Regions from separate parts of the Streptomyces sp. NBC_00016 genome, predicted to be linked through region 1. Evidence: riboswitches for the same ligand, from Rfam matches in the RefSeq annotation. Region 1 holds a riboswitch; the other holds the start of a gene.
What was found. Region 1 has a riboswitch for glycine ahead of gcvP (aminomethyl-transferring glycine dehydrogenase). Riboswitches for the same ligand answer to the same signal wherever they lie in the genome.
Positions count from the first base shown of each region.

Region 2: linked by a shared signal. The riboswitch ahead of gcvT (glycine cleavage system aminomethyltransferase GcvT) and the one ahead of gcvP (aminomethyl-transferring glycine dehydrogenase) in region 1 are both predicted to bind glycine.

Region 1 is NZ_CP108304.1:8,130,199-8,139,409, forward strand. Features, by position in the region: gene OG933_RS36005 (DUF881 domain-containing protein) at 1-146, shown strand, start outside; gene OG933_RS36010 (FHA domain-containing protein) at 229-1,113, shown strand; gene OG933_RS36015 (MerR family transcriptional regulator) at 1,158-1,895, shown strand; gene OG933_RS36020 (bifunctional nuclease family protein) at 1,980-2,453, shown strand; gene OG933_RS36025 (MerR family transcriptional regulator) at 2,699-3,382, shown strand; gene OG933_RS36030 (DNA polymerase IV) at 3,459-4,877, shown strand; gene OG933_RS36035 (nucleotidyltransferase domain-containing protein) at 4,978-5,439, shown strand; gene OG933_RS36040 (PRC-barrel domain-containing protein) at 5,454-5,825, opposite strand; glycine riboswitch at 5,938-6,033, shown strand; gene gcvP (aminomethyl-transferring glycine dehydrogenase) at 6,217-9,102, shown strand; gene OG933_RS36050 (TOBE domain-containing protein) at 9,153-9,211, opposite strand, start outside.
Region 2 is NZ_CP108304.1:3,292,303-3,301,513, forward strand. Features, by position in the region: gene OG933_RS14385 (ABC transporter permease) at 1-919, opposite strand, end outside; gene OG933_RS14390 (enhanced serine sensitivity protein SseB C-terminal domain-containing protein) at 1,232-1,987, opposite strand; gene OG933_RS14395 (enhanced serine sensitivity protein SseB) at 2,203-3,009, opposite strand; gene OG933_RS14400 (AAA family ATPase) at 3,088-3,777, opposite strand; glycine riboswitch at 3,951-4,050, shown strand; gene gcvT (glycine cleavage system aminomethyltransferase GcvT) at 4,210-5,352, shown strand; gene gcvH (glycine cleavage system protein GcvH) at 5,471-5,848, shown strand; gene glyA (serine hydroxymethyltransferase) at 5,863-7,140, shown strand; gene OG933_RS14420 (L-serine ammonia-lyase) at 7,217-8,584, shown strand; partial or broken gene OG933_RS14425 (cytidine deaminase) at 8,626-8,721, opposite strand; partial or broken gene OG933_RS14430 (IS630 family transposase) at 8,782-8,941, opposite strand; gene OG933_RS14435 (FhaA domain-containing protein) at 9,171-9,211, shown strand, end outside.

The DNA.
Region 1 (9,211 bases):
AGCCGGCGCTGAACATCCCTGGAGGCGTGGTGCAGACTCTTGAGAAGGAGCAGGCCACCGTGACTGTCGAGCGGTCGGACAAGATCGTCGTGGACGCCTTGCGAGCGGCGAAGCAGCCTGACTACGCTCGGTCGTCGGGCCAGTGAACCGGGGGTGCATGGCGGCCGTCCGGCAGGGGCATGAGGTTGCGGGGGGTCGACGCACCGATCGGGTGGTGCGTGGTGGAAACTGTCTGGTGGGCACGGACGTTGTGAAGGTGTCCGGGTCGACCGGTGTATTCAGTCAGGGTTCGTCCTGCCCCACGGGCGGGTCTGTTTCGGTCAAGGGGAATCGCCCGTGAAGTTGTTTGCGAAGTTGTTCGGCAAGAGCGCGCGAGAGGGTAGCGACAACGCGACCGCTCGCCATCGCGCACAGCCTGACGCAGAGGGTCAGCGGCCGCTTTTCAGGGACCAGGTGGCTGGTCAGGGCGGCGACGTTTCCGGCGGCCAGGGCGCGGCGTCTGTTGACCCTGCGCAGTCCGGCGGCATAGGTTTCGGCCAACCGTCAACCTCAAGTACGGGTGGAGGGTTTTCCCCTATGTCGGCCCTGGTGTGTACGAGGTGCGGTAACCGCAACGCGGAGAACAGCCGCTTCTGCTCCAACTGCGGCGCGCCGCTGCGCCCCGGGCTGACGCCCGAGCGTGCGTCGGAGACGACCTCCACCATCTCCATCTCCGGTCTCGAGGCCTACGACGCCGAGGTCACCGGTCAGACGCAGTTGCCCGCGCTCTCGCCCGAGGCGCAGGCCGCGGTCGACGCGCTGCCGCTGGGTTCCGCCCTGCTGGTCGTGCGGCGCGGCCCGAACTCGGGCAGCCGTTTCCTTCTGGACGGCGACCTGACGACGGCCGGGCGTCACCCGCAGAGCGACATCTTCCTGGACGACGTGACGGTCTCGCGTCGCCACGTGGAGTTCCGGCGCAACCCGGACGGCACGTTCAAGGTCGCGGACGTCGGCAGTCTGAACGGCACGTACGTCAACCGGGAGCGGATCGACGAGGTCCCTCTGTCGAACGGTGACGAGGTGCAGATCGGCAAGTACCGGCTGGTCTTCTACGCGAGCCAGCGGGGCTACTGACCGGCCCCCGGGCACCGTCCGGGGGGACTCCCCAGGGAAGGTCCATGCTTCAAACACCGAGGGGCGGTGCCGGACACGGCACCGCCGCCGCGGACGGTGGTCCGATGAGCATCGGCACCGTGCTGAACGCGCTGCGCGACGAGTTTCCCGAAGTCACCATCTCCAAGATCCGTTTTCTGGAGTCGGAAGGGCTGATCGAGCCGCAACGGACCCCTTCGGGGTACCGGAAGTTCAGTGTGCAGGACGTCGAGCGCCTCGGCCACGTCCTGAGGATGCAGCGGGACCACTATCTGCCGCTCAAGGTCATCCGTGAGCACCTGGACGCCGTGGAGCGCGGTGAGGCCGCGCCGCTGCCGACCGTGGGCCGGCAGCGGGACGGCGAGGTCGTTCTGGAGGCGTCGGAGGGGCCGACCGTCGCCAGGATCGGCCGGTCCGAGCTGCTGGCGACCGCGGGGATCGGTGAGCGGGAGCTCGAGGAGTGGGAGTCGTACGGTCTCGTCGCGCCGTTGGAGGACGGGGTCTACGACGCCGAGGCGGCCACGGTGGCAGCGCTCGTCGCCGAGCTGGGCAGATTCGGGATCGAGCCCCGGCATCTGCGGGTGATGAAGGCCGCGGCCGACCGTGAGGCCGGGCTCGTGGACCAGGTGGTGGCCCCGCTCAAGCGCCACCGCAATCCGCAGACCAGGGCCCACGCGCAGGCCCGTACGAAGGAAATCGCGGGGCTCACGGTGCGGCTGCACGCGGCGTTGGTGCAGACGGCACTCGGGGTGCGACTGCCCTGAGCGGGCGGTTTCGCCCTGGGCGGATCGGTCACCCGTTCCCGGCCCGACTACCCAAACGTCCCGGGCACGGCCTAGGGTTGCTGTGTGAACGAGCTCGATGTCGTAGGTGTCCGGGTCGAGATGCCCTCCAACCAACCGATCGTGCTGCTGCGTGAAGTGGGAGGCGACCGTTACCTTCCCATCTGGATCGGACCGGGCGAGGCGACGGCGATCGCCTTCGCCCAGCAGGGCATGGCTCCCGCGCGACCGCTGACCCACGACCTGTTCAAGGACGTGCTGGAGGCCGTCGGCCAGGAGCTCACCGAGGTGCGCATCACGGACCTGCGGGAGGGCGTCTTCTACGCGGAGCTGGTCTTCGCCAGCGGGGTCGAGGTGAGCGCGCGTCCGTCGGACGCCATAGCGCTGGCGTTGCGCACGGGGACACCGATCTACGGCAGTGACACCGTCCTCGACGACGCGGGGATCGCCATCCCTGACGAGCAGGAGGACGAGGTGGAGAAGTTCCGCGAGTTCCTCGACCAGATCTCGCCCGAGGACTTCGGCACCAGCAACCAGTAGCCGGCACATGCGCGGAACGCGGGCGTCCTGCACGGGGACGCCCGCCCTGTTTTCGGCAAATGCCAACGGCGAGTGAGAGCGTCCTACGGCTACTTCTCGGCGCATTCGGCTAGCCTTTCCCCGCGACGGGGTGCGGGAAACCACTCTCAGGGTGATTATCACTCGGCGTGCCGAGTGTGGCGATCGTTGACGCACCCCTGGTGACTGCCTACCGTCGACAAGGCAGGTCAAGGACGGAGGTCGGCGTGAGAAGCAGCGGCGACGGTACGGCTGGGGGTGCCCCCGGACTCGGTGTCGGGGGGAGCGGTCCGTACCCTTCCCCGGGCTCTCCAGCACGCTCGAGCAGGGGGTACCCCCAGCAGAGCAGCGCGGCCGACCACGCTCCGCAGCGACCGGCGGCCGTGCCGAGCAGCGGAGGGGCGACGTCCATGGCGTCCGAGCAGATCGGCTATCGCGGTCCGACGGCCTGCGCGGCCGCCGGCATCACCTATCGGCAACTGGACTACTGGGCCCGCACCGGGCTGGTGGAGCCGAGCGTGCGGCCCGCACACGGGTCCGGCACGCAGCGTCTGTACAGCTTCCGGGACGTCGTCGTCCTGAAGATCGTCAAGCGGTTCCTCGACACTGGGGTGTCGCTGCAGAACATCCGCACCGCCGTGCAGCACCTGCGGGAGCGCGGGTTCAGCGACCTGGAGCGCATGACGCTGATGAGCGACGGCGCCACGGTCTACGAGTGCACCTCGCCGGACGAGGTCCACGCGCTGCTCCAGGGCGGTCAGGGCATCTTCGGGATCGCTGTGGGCGTGGTGTGGCGGGACGTCGAGAGCGCGCTGTCGCAGTTGCACGGGGAGCGTGTCGACACCGGGGAGACGCTCGTCGGGCACAATCCGGCGGACGAACTGGCCCGTCGGCGCAACCGGGCGGTCTGACACCCGACACCCCTCCTGGGGCGCTGGGGGCGGCTGTACGACGTCATTGTCAGTGGCGTGGTGCAGCATCGGACATGTGAGAAACGCGCCCACGATCCTGCATCTCGACATGGATGCCTTCTTCGCCCAGGCGGAGCAGGCGTCCAAGCCGAGCCTGCGCGGGAAAGCCGTGGTCGTGGGGGGTCTGGGGCCCCGTGGAGTGGTCGCGACCGCCTCCTACGAGGCGCGGGTCTTCGGAGTGCACTCGGCGATGCCCATGGCCCAGGCGCGCCGACGGGCTCCGAACGCCGCGTATCTGGTCCCGCGCTTCGCGTTCTACCGGTCGATCAGCGAGCAGGTCATGGGGCTGCTGCGGGCGCTGTCGCCGCTGGTGGAGCCGCTGAGTCTGGACGAGGCCTTCGTCGACCTGGATGCCGGGGGAGCGGCCTGGGACAGCGAGTCGGCGCGGCTGGCGGGGATCAGGCTGCGCGCGGACATACGGGCCGTCACCGGGCTCACGGGTTCGGTGGGCCTGGCTTCCTGCAAGATGCTGGCGAAGATCGCCTCGGAGCAGGCGAAGCCCGACGGGCTGGTGCTCATCGAGCCGGGGACCGAGCGGGCCCTGCTCGGGCCGCTGTCGGTGCGGACCCTGCCGGGGGTCGGCCCGGCGACGGGGGACCATCTGCGCCGGGCCGGGATCACCACGATCGACGAGATCGCCGAGGCGGGTGAGGACGAGCTGGTGCGGCTGCTGGGCAAGGCGCACGGGCACGCGCTGTACGCCATGGCGCTGGCCCGCGACGACCGGCCCGTGGTGGCGGAGCGGGAGACCAAGTCGGTGTCGGTCGAGGACACGTACGACGTGGACATCCACGACCGGGTCCGGGTGGAGCTGGAGGTGCAGCGGCTCGCGGACCGGTGTGTGCGCAGGCTGCGGGGGGCCGGTCTGTCGGGGCGGACCATCGTGCTGAAGGTGCGGCGGTACGACTTCTCCACGCTCACCCGGTCCGAGACCCTGCGCGGGCCCACCGATGATCCGGCGGTGGTCCGGGAGGCGGCGGCCCGGTTGCTGGACTCGGTGGACACGACGGGCGGGGTGCGGCTGCTCGGGGTGGGCGTCAGCGGGCTGGCGGACTTCACGCAGGAGGATCTGTTCGCGCAGGCCGCCGAGGACCGGGCGGACGGGTCCGAGGAGGAACTCGCGGACGAGCCCGTCGGCGAGGTGCCGGTACCGGTCGAGCGCCAGTGGCGCCCAGGACACGACGTGCGGCATGCCGAGCTCGGACACGGTTGGGTGCAGGGCAGCGGGCTGGGCCGGGTCACCGTGCGGTTCGAGACGCCCGAGTCGGAGCCGGGACGGGTGCGTACCTTCAGGACCGACGATCCGGGGCTGGAGCCGGCGGATCCGTTGCCGTTGGTGCGACGAAGACCTGAGGACGACGGTGGCGGAACGGCGGCGGGAGCGCCGCGTCCGGAGGCGAAGCCGTCGGGGGTGGAGTCCGGGAACTCCGCGTGAGGCGGATCAGTTACACAGAGTGAAGCGGTTCGAAGTGTGGGGTGCGTCGGAGCGGTGGCGGTGTCCCGAGAGGCGACACCGGTGACGGATGGGGAGCTGCATGAAGCTGCACGGAGGCCAGTTCGCGGACCCGGCGGGGGCGTCGCCGGAGCGCGAAGCGGAGATGGGCCGGGTGGTGGACCGGGTCACCCGGTGGGCGGGGAACCGGAGCGACGTGGTGGGGCTGCTGCTCGTCGGGTCCTTTGCGCGCGGGGCCGCGCGTCCCGACTCGGATGTGGACCTCGTGGTGTTGTCGACGGCGCCTGCCCGATACGCGGAGGACGACGGGTGGGCACGTGAGCCGGCCCTGGGGGAGGTGGTCCGGGTCCAGGAACGGGGGTCCGTCACCGAATGGCGGTATATGACCGCCTCCGGTCTGCAGGGCGCGGTGGTGATCGGTTCCGCCCACTGGGCGCGGACCGATCCGGTCGATGCCGGCACCCGAAGAGCCGTCACGGACGGCGCCCGGCCGCTGTACGACCCTGCCGGGATTCTCGGGGCGCTGCTACAGGCCTGCGGCTGAGGGGCCGAGAGGGTTCAGCTGTCGTCCGTACCCGCCAGTCGGCCGAAGTCGCGGTCGGGGAGCGGGGGAGCGGCGCCCACGTCGAGGCCGTAGTGGTGGTAGAGCTGGAGCTCCTGTTCGGGGGAGAGGTGGCGACCCACGCCGAAGTCGGGAGCGTCCTTGATCAGGGCCCGTTCGAAGGGGATGCGCAGGGTGCCCTCGACCAGTTGGCTGGGCTCCAGGGGGACGAAGGCGTCGCGGGAGAACAGACCGGTGCGTATGGCCGCCCACTCCGGAACTCCGGTGGCGTCGTCGAGATAGACCTCGTCGACCGTGCCGATCTTGGTGCCGTTGCGGTCGAACGCCTTGCGGCCGATCAGGTTGCGCGGATCGATGTCGGTCTGCACGGGCCCTCCACTTGGTCGCAACTCATCCGTAAGCACTACAAAAGAGCACATTGGGATGAGCGGCCACTCGAGCGAGTCTCGTTGACCCCGCTGGTAGTCTGACAACGGCTGCTGACACCGCGCGGGAGAGTCCTCCGGACATCACCGGAGGCGCCGAAGGAGCAAATCCTCCCCGGAATCTCTCAGGCTCACGTACCGCACGGACGAGGTCACTCTGGAAAGCAGGGCGGTTGCCGACGGCGTCGACGGCTTCCGCTCTCACCGACGGTGAAAGCCGGGTGCCCTCGGGCGGCCCGGTGAAGCTCTCAGGTTGAGATGACAGAGGGGGAGGCCGTCCGGGTACCCACCGTGGTGACCCTCGAAGGTCGTGTCAGACCAGGAGGCCTCCGTAATGACCGCCCACCGCATTCCGCTCACAGAGCTCGAGCAGGGAATCCCCTTCGAACAGCGCCACATCGGGCCCGACCTCGAAGCGCGGGCCAAGATGCTCGCACAGGTCGGCTACGGCTCGCTCGACGAGCTCACCGCCGCAGCGGTCCCGGATGTGATCAAGAACGCCGACGCGCTGGACCTGCCGGGCGCGCGCACCGAGGCCGAGGTGCTGGCCGAGCTGCGCTCGCTGGCCGACCGCAACCAGGTCCTCGACTCGATGATCGGCCTCGGCTACTACGGGACGTTCACGCCGCCCGTCATCCTGCGCAACGTCATGGAGAACCCGGCCTGGTACACGGCCTACACGCCGTACCAGCCGGAGATCTCCCAGGGCCGGCTCGAGGCGCTGCTGAACTTCCAGACCGTCGTCGCCGACCTCACCGGGCTGCCGACCTCCGGTGCGTCGCTGCTCGACGAGGGCACGGCGGCCGCCGAGGCGATGGCGCTGTCCCGGCGCATGGGGAAGAACAAGAAGGGCCTCTTCCTCATCGACGCGGACGCGCTGCCGCAGACCATCGCCGTGATCGAGACCCGCGCCGAGCCGACAGGCGTGGAGATCGTCGTCGCCGACCTGAGCGACGGGATCCCGGCGGAGATCGCCGCGCGGGAGATCAACGGCGTGCTCGTCCAGTACCCCGGCGCCTCCGGTGCCGTACGTGACCTCAAGGCGCTCGTCGACCAGGCGCACGGGCTCGGCGCGCTCGTCACCGTCGCCGCGGATCTGCTCGCGCTGACGCTGCTGAAGTCGCCGGGCGAGTTGGGGGCGGACATCGCCGTCGGAACGACGCAGCGGTTCGGCGTGCCGATGGGCTTCGGCGGGCCGCACGCCGGTTACATGGCCGTCCGCGAGCAGTTCGCGCGCAGCCTGCCCGGGCGGCTGGTGGGCGTGTCGGTGGACGCCGACGGGCACAAGGCCTACCGGCTCGCGCTCCAGACGCGTGAGCAGCACATCCGGCGCGAGAAGGCCACCAGCAACATCTGCACGGCGCAGGTGCTGCTGGCGGTGATGGCGGGGATGTACGCCGTCTATCACGGTCCCGACGGGCTGCGGGCGATCGCCCGGCGCACGCACCGGTACGCCTCCATCCTCGCCGCCGGGCTCGAGGCCGGTGGTGTCGAGGTCGTGCACGGGTCGTACTTCGACACGCTGACCGTACGGGTGCCGGCGAAGGCCGCCGAGGTCGTCGCCGCCGCGCGGGAGCGCGGGGTCAACCTGCACCTCGTCGACGCCGACCAGGTGTCGATCGCCTGCGACGAGACGACCGCGCGGGCGCAGGTGTCCGCCGTCTGGGCCGCCTTCGGGGTGGACGGCGACATCGAGGCGCTCGACGCGGCCACCGCCGACTCCCTGCCCGCCGGGCTGCTGCGGTCCGACGCGGTGCTGACGCATCCCGTCTTCCACCAGCACCGTTCCGAGACCGCGATGCTGCGCTACCTGCGCAGGCTCGCGGACCGGGACTACGCGCTGGACCGGGGCATGATCCCGCTGGGCTCCTGCACCATGAAGCTCAACGCGACCACCGAGATGGAGCCGGTCACCTGGCCCGAGTTCGGGCAGCTGCACCCCTTCGCGCCGGCCGAGCAGGCGGAGGGCTATCTGACGCTCATCCGCGAGCTGGAGGAGCGGCTCGCCGAGGTCACCGGGTACGACAAGGTGTCGCTCCAGCCGAACGCCGGGTCGCAGGGCGAGCTGGCCGGGCTGCTCGCCGTCCGCGGGTACCACCGGGGCAACGGCGACGAGCAGCGGACCGTGTGCCTCATCCCGTCCTCCGCGCACGGCACGAACGCGGCCAGTGCCGTGATGGCGGGCATGAAGGTCGTCGTCGTGAAGACCGCCGAGGACGGCGAGATCGACGTCGAGGACCTGCGGGCGAAGATCGAGCGGCACCGGGACGAGCTGTCGGTGCTGATGATCACCTACCCGTCGACGCACGGGGTGTTCGAGGAGCACGTCGCCGACATCTGCGCCCAGGTGCACGAGGCGGGCGGGCAGGTGTACGTCGACGGCGCCAACCTCAACGCGCTCGTCGGTCTCGCCAAGCCGGGGCACTTCGGTGGGGACGTCTCGCACCTGAACCTGCACAAGACGTTCTGCATCCCGCACGGCGGCGGCGGCCCGGGCGTCGGACCGGTCGCCGTACGGTCGCACCTGGCGCCGTATCTGCCGAACCACCCGCTGCAGCCCGCCGCCGGGCCGGAGACCGGGGTGGGGCCGATCTCCGCGGCTCCCTGGGGTTCCGCCGGGATACTGCCGATCTCGTGGGCGTATGTGCGGCTCATGGGCGGCGAGGGGCTCAAGCGGGCCACGCAGGTGGCCGTGCTGAGCGCCAACTACATCGCCAAGCGGCTGGAGCCGCACTACCCGGTGCTCTACAACGGGCCGGGCGGGCTGGTCGCGCACGAGTGCATCATCGACCTGCGGCCGCTGACCAAGGCGACCGGCGTGAGCGTCGACGACGTCGCCAAGCGGCTCATCGACTACGGGTTCCACGCGCCGACGATGTCGTTCCCGGTGGCCGGGACGCTGATGATCGAACCGACCGAGTCCGAGGACCTGATCGAGATCGACCGTTTCTGTGAGGCGATGATCGCCATCCGTGCGGAGATCGAGAAGGTCGGGGCGGGCGCATGGCCGGCCGAGGACAACCCGCTGCACGGTGCCCCGCACACCGCGGCCGCGCTGGGCGGGGAGTGGGAGCACGCGTACACGCGTGAGGAGGCCGTCTTCCCGGCCGGTGTGTCGGCCGCCGACAAGTACTGGCCGCCGGTGCGCCGGATCGACCAGGCCTTCGGCGACCGGAACCTGGTCTGCTCGTGCCCGCCGCTGGACGCGTACGAGGACTGAGCCGGTGCGTGAGGGCCCCCGTCCGTTCCGGGCGGGGGCCCTCACGCGTGCTAGGCCGTCGCCAGGGACACCTCGGTCGCCTTGATCAGCGCGATGACGTCGGAGCCGA
Region 2 (9,211 bases), 4.8 Mb from region 1:
GGACCACCATGTACATGGGGTCGGACTCGTAGTAGTCGATCGCGCTCGAGAGCATCTGCCCCCACGAGGCGGTGGGCGGCTTGACACCGACGCCCAGGAAGCTGAGCGCCGCCTCGGTGAGGATGTTGGTGGGGATCATCATCGTCGTGTACACGACGATCGGGGCGACCAGGTTGGGCAGCAGTTCCTTGAACAGGATGTACAGCCGCCCCGCGCCCAGCGATCGGGCGGCCTCGACGTACTCGCGCTCACGCAGCGAGAGCGTCTGGCCGCGCACCACGCGTCCGATGTAGGGCCAGCCGAAGAAGCCGATGACCAGGATCATCACGAAGACACGCACGCTCGAACCGGAGAGGCCGAGCAGGTCGTTCGGCATGACGGAGACCAGCGCGATGATGAAGAGCAGCTGCGGGAAGGCGAGCAGACCGTCCATCACCCGGCTGATGAGGGAGTCGACCCAGCCGCCGAAGAAGCCGGCGAGGATGCCCAGCACCGTTCCGAGGATCACCGCGACCACGGCCGACAGGAAGCCGACCAGCAGCGAGATCCGGGCGCCGTAGAGGATGCGGGCGAAGATGTCGCGGCCGTTGACCGGCTCGACACCGAGCAGGTGGTCGCCGCTGACGCCGCCCAGGGAGCCCGTGGGCGTGCCGAAGAGCGGGTCGATGAGGTTCTCGTGGTACTCGTTCGGGTCCTGCCCGAGCAGCCCGGTGATGACCGGCGCGAGGAGCGCGACCACGACCAGGACGAGCACGACGACGCCGCCCGTGAGGGCGAGCTTGTCCCGCTTGAGGCGCTCCCAGGCGATCCGGCCCAGGGAACGGCCCTGAACGGCCTTGGCGCCGCTGGAGGCGACCGACGCTTCCTCGGCCGCGCTCGGGGCCGCTTCCGCGGTCGGCTCGTGCAATGGTGCCGTCATCTGGCAGGGACCCCTCTCAACCGGCGGTAGCCGGCCCGCACTTGCCGCTGTAGCGGCGTGATCAGTCCGTAATACGCAGGGGATAAGTCCCCTGGAGCGGGAGTCTTCAACGCTTTGGCGATCTGTTGCCAGACTTGGCAGTGAATGGATGCGTAAACGTGATCCGGGTAGTGGGGTTCCGTTATCCGGACGGCGGGTAACGCCCCCCGGACAGTGGCTTATTGGGGCAGAACGGTGGAAAAACGGACCAATCGCCTTCATCTACGCGCGAAGAAGTCCGGTCTCCACTTTATGGCGAACTCGTGCCGGGGGTCAGTAACGTCCGGTGGGCGGATAGCCGTAGCCGCCGGCGGGAGCCTGGGCCGGGGCGGGTGCGTGCGCCTCACGGTCGTAGAAGGGCCGGGCGGTGGCACGCATCCACATCACGACGGGGTCGTACTCGTCCGTCATGGCGACCGTCGACACCGGCAGCCCGTCCGGCACGGCTCCGATGGACTGCTGCATCATCGCCCGTACGGCGTCCACGGCCGGCGGGGAGGAGTCGTACACGTCGAGCCCGATGGCCAGATAGGGCGCACCGAGCGCCGGCTGCACCCAGGCGCGGCGCAACGCGCGGACCGCCGGGGTACGGTGGGCGTTCTGCGCGAGCAGGGCGTAGAACTGCGGGATCTCGATGCCCGGTTCGGACAGCCGCAGCGGCCCGGCCGGCTGGCGCTCCAGGCCGGTGGCGATCCGGCGCAGATCCAGCCACGGGATGCCGACCCCGCCGCCGGGGGCGTGCGGGTTCAGCCAGAGGCCGTAGTGGTCGGGGTAGAGGGTGCGGGCCACGTCCAGCCCGTCGACCACCTCGTACGACCTGTTCCAGCCACTCGCGCTGAGCTCCTGTGCGGAGGTGACGCAGGGGGCGTAGCCGTGTCCTTCGACCTCCATGTTTCCGTACTGGGCGTCCGGGGAGCCGGCCTGGCCGTGCCACAGCAGCATCCAGACCTGGCCGGAGGAGGGGGTCGCGAGCGCGCGCAGGAGCGCCTCGTAGGCGTCGTAGCGCCCGGGCGTGACCTGGCGCAGCATGTGCTCGACCGAGCCGGTCGCGGCAGTGCCAGCGCTCACTTTTTATCGCCCCTTCGAGAAGTTGCCCCGCGTCGGAGTCCAGCTTAGGCGCTCCGCCGGTCCGGCCGTTGAGGGCTCGAGGCCCGCTGTGATCTTCGGGCTGCGGATCGTGTGCGGCCGGGCGCGCCCGGCGGCGGAGCCGCCTACGGACACGGCCCCGCGCCCTTCGGGTGGCTTCACCGGTCCCTCGTGTAGAAGGGGCGGACGCGGGCCCTCAGCCAGTCGCCCACCGGGTCCTGTGCGACGTCCAGGAGGACCAGGTTGACCGGCCACGGGGCCGCGGTCCTGCCCAGAGCCCTGCCCAGAGCCTCCAGCGGCAGTGCCCTCAGGTCGCCTTCCGACTGGGAGAGTTCCACGCCCACGAACATCACCGGGTCCGCCGTCTCGATGGCGGCCAGGCAGCGGCGGGCCGTGCGGACCACGCCCGTGGCCTCGAACTCGGCCGAGGCCGCGGCCAGGAAGTCGATCGGGTCGTCCTGCCAGTCGGGCTCGTAGAGGCGGACCCGGCCGCCGGCCGCGGTGCCGTCCAGCGGGGTGCGGCCCGCCCGGCAGAGCTCGGCCACGGCGGGCGGGGGCAGCGGGACACCGACCACGCCGTCCGGGTTCACCAGGATGCCCACCTGCGGGGGCAGCCCCCGGGCGAACTCCACCGCCGGCGCGATCGTGAACGACATATGCGATCCGACGACCTGCCGGAACTGCTCCTCGGAGCTGAAGACCGGCACGTACACCTGGCCCTCGATCTCCATCGTGGGCAGGTCGAGGGGGCCGCTGTGCGGGCCGCCGCCGCCGGGCAGCGGCACCCAGACGAAGCTGCGTCCGAGCACCTCGACGATCCGGCCGCCGGCTCCCGGCACGCCGAGGGAGACGGAGAGCACCTCCTCCAGCTCGTTGCCGGGCCATCCGCCGTGCGGATGGGGGTGTGCCTGCGCCGGAAAGTCCGCGGAGAAGTCCGTCGGAAAGTTCGCCGGGGGGAAATCCATCTGCCTACCGCCTGCTGAGAACCGCTCACTTCGCTGTGGCTGAAAGGCTAGCGGGTACCGGGGGCCGCACCCGAGCCCTCAGCCCGTGAATCCGATGCGGCGCAGCGTGTCGGCCGCCGCGCGGTCGAGCAGCACCGCCGAGCCGCAGCCCTGGGGCAGCCGCCCCTTCTCCACCGAGCGCGCCAGCCGGGCGGCGGCGTGGCGGTGGCGCAGGAACGCGTACCGGGAGACGCCCCGGCCGCGCTCGCGCTGCCCCTCCAGAGCCGTGTCCGCGCCGACGTCCAGCAGCAGCAGGTGGAGGGTGCCGCCGCGGCGGCGGGCCTCGCGGGCCAGCCAGTCACGGACCCAGGCCTGGGTGCCGCAGTCGTGCACGACGACGCCCTCGCCGCTGCGCAGCGCCCGGCGCAGCCCTGCGTAGTGGGCGAGCCGGACGAGGGGGCGGTAGAGGCCGTAGGGCAGGAAGCGGGGGGCGCGGGCGTCCCAGCGGTCCCGGGTGTCCTGGGAGTCGACGCGGATGCCCTGCACGGTCCGCCGCATGAGGGTGGACTTGCCGCTGCCGGGCAGACCCGTGACCACGACCAGGTCACGGGGACCGAAGAGCAGGCCGTGCGGGCTGCGGCCGGCCCGTTCGCGCAGGTCACGGACGACGGGCGCCGACTGCGGGCCGCACGCCTCCCGGGCCGGGGCGACGGGCTGCGCGGGCAGCGCGATCCCCGAGCCGGTCGCGAATGCCGTGGACCTCGCCCTGGTCGTCCTGTTCACCGTGATCGTCCTCCCCTGGGGTCAGATGGTGTCCTCATCCCCACCGAGCGTAAAGAGAAGGTAATGCGCCACGCCCGGCGATTTCGTGCGCGTACCGACACAAGCCGGTTACAGATGCGGCCTGCCGTGATCGGGGCGAGCCGTGCAATGATGGCCGCGCCAACTGCATACCGGCCGTTTGAATCCGCGCGGGAGAGTCCTCAGCAGCAGCTTCGCTGGGGCGCCGAAGGAGCAAGTCCCTCCCTTGAATCTCTCAGGCCCCGTTACCGCGCGGGCGAGGCACATCTGAAAAGCGGGCCGCTGTCTCCAGTGGCTCCACCCAAGGTGCAAGTCATGACCGATCCCGTGCGGGGCGTCATGGCGAACCTCTCAGGTTCCGATGACAGATGGGGAGGAACGACCTCGCCGTGCCGTCATGCCTTGGGAGACGAACGCCCGATGAGCAGTACCGACCCCGCATCCGCCCAGACCGCCGAACAGCGCCACACCGCCCTCGACGCGGTGCATCGCGCGCTCGGCGCGACGATGACCGACTTCGCCGGCTGGGACATGCCCCTGCGCTACGGCTCCGAGCGCGACGAGCACCACGCCGTCCGCACCAGGGCCGGGCTCTTCGACCTGTCGCACATGGGTGAGATCACCGTCACCGGCCCGCAGGCCGCCGCCCTTCTCGACTTCGCCCTGGTGGGCAACATCGGGGCGGTCAGGAACGGCCGCGCCCGCTACACGATGATCTGCCGGCCGGACGGCGGCATCCTGGACGACCTGATCGTCTACCGGCTGGCCGACACCGAGTTCATGGTGGTGGCCAACGCCTCCAACGCGCAGGTCGTGCTGGACGCGCTGACCGAGCGCGCCGAGGGCTTCGACGCGGAGGTCCGCGACGATCGCGACGCCTACGCGCTGATCGCCGTGCAGGGCCCCGAGTCCCCCGGCATCCTCGCCGCCGTCACCGACGCCGACCTGGACGGCCTGAAGTACTACGCCGGTCTGCCCGGAACCGTCGCCGGCGTCCCCGCCCTGATCGCACGCACCGGCTACACCGGCGAGGACGGCTTCGAACTGTTCGTCCGGCCGGATGACGCCGTGGAGCTGTGGCAGGCGCTGACCAAGGCCGGCGAGGGCGTCGGACTGGTGCCCTGCGGTCTGTCCTGCCGGGACACGCTGCGCCTGGAGGCGGGCATGCCGCTGTACGGGCACGAGCTGAGCACCTCCCTCACCCCGTTCGACGCGGGGCTCGGCCGGGTGGTGAAGTTCGACAAGGACGGCGACTTCGTCGGGCGTACGGCCCTGGAGGCGGCCGCCGAGCGCGCCGCCTCGCAGCCCCCGCGCGTCCTCGTCGGCCTGGTCGCCGAGGGCCGTAGGGTCCCGCGCGCCGGGTTCGCCGTCGTCGCCGGCGGCGAGGTGATCGGCGAGGTCACGTCCGGCGCCCCCTCCCCCACCCTCGGCAAGCCGCTCGCGATGGCGTACGTCGACGCCGCGCACGCGGCGCCGGGGACCACGGGCGTCGGCGTGGACATCCGAGGCAGCCACGAGCCGTACGAGGTCGTGGCGCTGCCGTTCTACAAGCGCCAGAAGTAGACACTGGGCGCGTTGACGCCCGCCCGTACGTGACCCCGCGCACATTTCCGCTGCTCACGTGCGTTTCCAGCACTCCCCCATTCACCAGCACCCTCCCGCGTACAGGAGAATTCAAGCCATGAGCAACCCCCAGCAGCTGCGCTACAGCAAGGAGCACGAGTGGCTGTCGGTCGCCGAGGACGGCGTCTCGACGGTCGGCATCACGGAGCACGCGGCCAACGCGCTCGGCGACGTGGTCTTCGTACAGCTCCCGGAGGTCGGTGACACGGTGACCGCGGGCGAGACCTGCGGCGAGCTGGAGTCGACCAAGTCGGTCAGCGAGCTGTACGCGCCGGTCTCCGGTGAGATCGTCGAGGTCAACCAGGACGTCGTCGACGACCCGGCGCTGGTGAACTCCGCCCCCTTCGAGGGCGGATGGCTGTTCAAGGTACGCACGGCGGGCGAGCAGGACGACCTGCTCTCCGCCGACGAATACACCGCCTTCACCGCCGGCTGAGGAGTCGTAGACGCATGTCCGTCCTGAACACGCCCCTGCACGAGCTCGACCCGGAGATCGCCGCCGCGGTCGACGCCGAGCTGAACCGCCAGCAGTCCACGCTCGAGATGATCGCCTCGGAGAACTTCGCTCCGCTCGCGGTGATGGAGGCGCAGGGCTCGGTCCTGACCAACAAGTACGCCGAGGGCTACCCGGGCCGCCGCTACTACGGCGGCTGCGAGCACGTCGACGTGGCCGAGCAGATCGCGATCGACCGGATCAAGGAGCTGTTCGGCGCCGAGTACGCCAACGTCCAGCCCCACTCGGGCGCCTCCGCCAACCAGGCCGCCCTGTTCGCGATGGCCCAGCCCGGCGACACGATCCTCGGCCTGGACCTGGCGCACGGCGGTCACCTGACCCACGGCATGCGGCTGAACTTCTCCGGCAAGCAGTTCGACGTGGTCGCCTACCACGTCGACGACGCCGGCCTGGTCGACATGGCCGAGGTCGAGCGGCTCGCCAAGGAGCACCGCCCGAAGGTGATCATCGCGGGCTGGTCGGCGTACCCGCGGCAGCTGGACTTCGCGGAGTTCCGCCGGATCGCGGACGAGGTCGAGGCCTTCCTGTGGGTCGACATGGCGCACTTCGCGGGTCTGGTCGCGGCCGGTCTCCACCCGAACCCGGTGGAGTACGCCGACGTCGTCACGTCCACCACCCACAAGACGCTGGGCGGCCCCCGCGGCGGCATCATCCTCGCGAAGAAGGAGTTCGCGAAGAAGCTGAACTCGTCCGTCTTCCCGGGCTTCCAGGGCGGTCCCCTGGAGCACGTGATCGCGGCCAAGGCGGTCTCCTTCAAGGTCGCGGCGAGCGAGGACTTCAAGGAGCGTCAGGCCCGCACGGTCGAGGGCGCGAAGATCCTCGCCGAGCGCCTGACCGCGCCGGACGCCCGCGCGGCCGGCGTGAACGTCCTGTCCGGCGGCACCGACGTGCACCTGATCCTGGTCGACCTGCGCGAGTCCGAGCTGGACGGTCAGCAGGCCGAGGACCGGCTCCACGAGGTCGGCATCACGGTCAACCGCAACGCGGTCCCGAACGACCCGCGCCCCCCGATGGTCACCTCCGGACTGCGGATCGGCACGCCCGCCCTCGCGACCCGCGGCTTCACCGCCGAGGACTTCGCCGAGGTCGCGGACGTGATCGCCGAGACGCTGAAGGCGCCGTCCCCCTTCGCGGCGGCCGAAGCGGCGGCGCTCAAGGCCCGGGTCACGGCCCTCGCCGACAAGCACCCGCTGTATCCCGGTCTGAGCAAGTAGTTCCTTTTCCCGGGTGCCGCGCACACTGAGAGGTGTGGGCGGCACCCCGCACCACCCTGCATTGAGGAGTTCCCCCGTGGCCATCTCGGTCTTCGACCTGTTCTCGATCGGCATCGGCCCGTCCAGCTCCCACACGGTCGGCCCGATGCGCGCGGCCCGCATGTTCGCCCGGCGGCTGCGGGGCGAGGGCCTACTGGATTCCGTCGCGTCGGTGCGCTGCGAGCTGTACGGCTCGCTCGGTGCGACCGGCCACGGCCACGGCACGCCGAAGGCGGTGCTGCTCGGCCTGGAGGGCTCCTCGCCGCGCACGGTGGACGTGGAGGGCGCGGACGACCGGGTGGAGCAGATCAGGGGTTCCGGCCGGCTGCGGCTGCTGGGCTCGCACGAGATCCCGTTCTCCTTCGACGAGGACCTGGTCCTGCACCGCCGCAAGGCCCTCCCGTACCACGCCAACGGCATGACGATATGGGCCCACGACGCCCAGGGCGCCGAGCTGCTGGCGAAGACGTACTACTCGGTCGGCGGCGGCTTCGTCGTGGACGAGGACGCGGTCGGCGCGGACCGCATCAAGCTCGACGACACGGTCCTGAAGTACCCCTTCCGCACGGGCGACGAGCTGCTGCGGCTGGCGAAGGAGACCGGCCTGTCGATCTCCTCGCTGATGCTGGAGAACGAGCGCGCCTGGCGCACCGAGGACGAGATCCGGGACGGGCTGCTGGAGATCTGGCGGGTGATGCAGGCCTGCGTGTCCCGGGGCATGTCCCGCGAGGGCATCCTGCCGGGCGGCTTGCGGGTCCGCCGTCGGGCTGCCATGACGGCGCGTCAACTGCGGGCGGAGGGCGACCCGTTGGCGCTCTCCATGGAGTGGATCACGCTGTACGCGATGGCGGTGAACGAGGAGAACGCGGCCGGCGGCAGGGTGGTGACGGCCCCCACCAACGGCGCGGCCGGCATCATCCCGGCGGTCCTGCACTACTACGTGAACTTCGTGCCGGGCGCCGATGAGGACGGGGTGGTCCGCTTCCTGCTCGCGGCCGGCGCGATCGGCATGCTCTTCAAGGAGAACGCCTCCATCTCCGGCGCCGAGGTCGGCTGCCAGGGCGAGGTCGGCTCGGCCTGCTCGATGGCGGCGGGCGCGCTGGCCGAGGTCCTCGGCGGCTCCCCCGAGCAGGTCGAGAACGCGGCCGAGATCGGCATGGAACACAACCTCGGCCTGACCTGCGACCCCGTGGGCGGCCTGGTCCAGATCCCGTGCATCGAGCGCAACGGCATGGCCTCGGTGAAGGCGGTCACCGCGGCCAGGATGGCGATGCGCGGCGACGGTTCGCACAAGGTGTCCCTGGACAAGGTCATCAAGACGATGAAGGAAACGGGCGCGGACATGAGCGTCAAGTACAAGGAGACGGCCCGGGGTGGGCTGGCGGTGAACATCATCGAGTGCTAGGGAAGCAGGCCCTCCCTGATCACGAGGTGGAACATCCCCGGGACCAGCTGGACGCAGGGGCCTGCCATGAAGTGGTACGCGTTCACGGCGGTGACGATCCGGCCGTCCCGGACGCGAGCTGCGGCTGCCATGGCGTGGCCGTAGAGCCCGCCCTTGCTCAGGCCCAAGGCGGCGAACAGGTGTCTCGGCGATCTTCTTGACTCCGGCAATCCTCGCCACCGGCTTGCCCTGCGCGGACAAGAGCACCGTCCGGGCCCGCCGCCAGGTCACCACTCACCCGGCGCCTCTGCGGACGATCCGCGACAGGCGCTGTCGCCCGTCGTCATCGATCTCGCGGACGCGTACCCGTTCTGCCACCCGAGCCTGACGACAGCGCGCCGCCCGCGCGGCGCCGGGAGCCCCCGCGTTCCGAGAGTGGCGCCGAATCGAGGGACCACGCCGCCCGATGGGCGGGGCTTTACGACCGATCCGGTGAAATGCAGCGACATGCCGCAAGATCAGCACTCTCCGTGTCTACATAAGCACTATCAGTGACATCATCGGCCGATCTGACTGTCTTGCAGCGGATTGGCACCCGGAGGCTGAAGTGGGAACGCTGAACAAGCTGGAACAGCGCTTCGAGGCTCT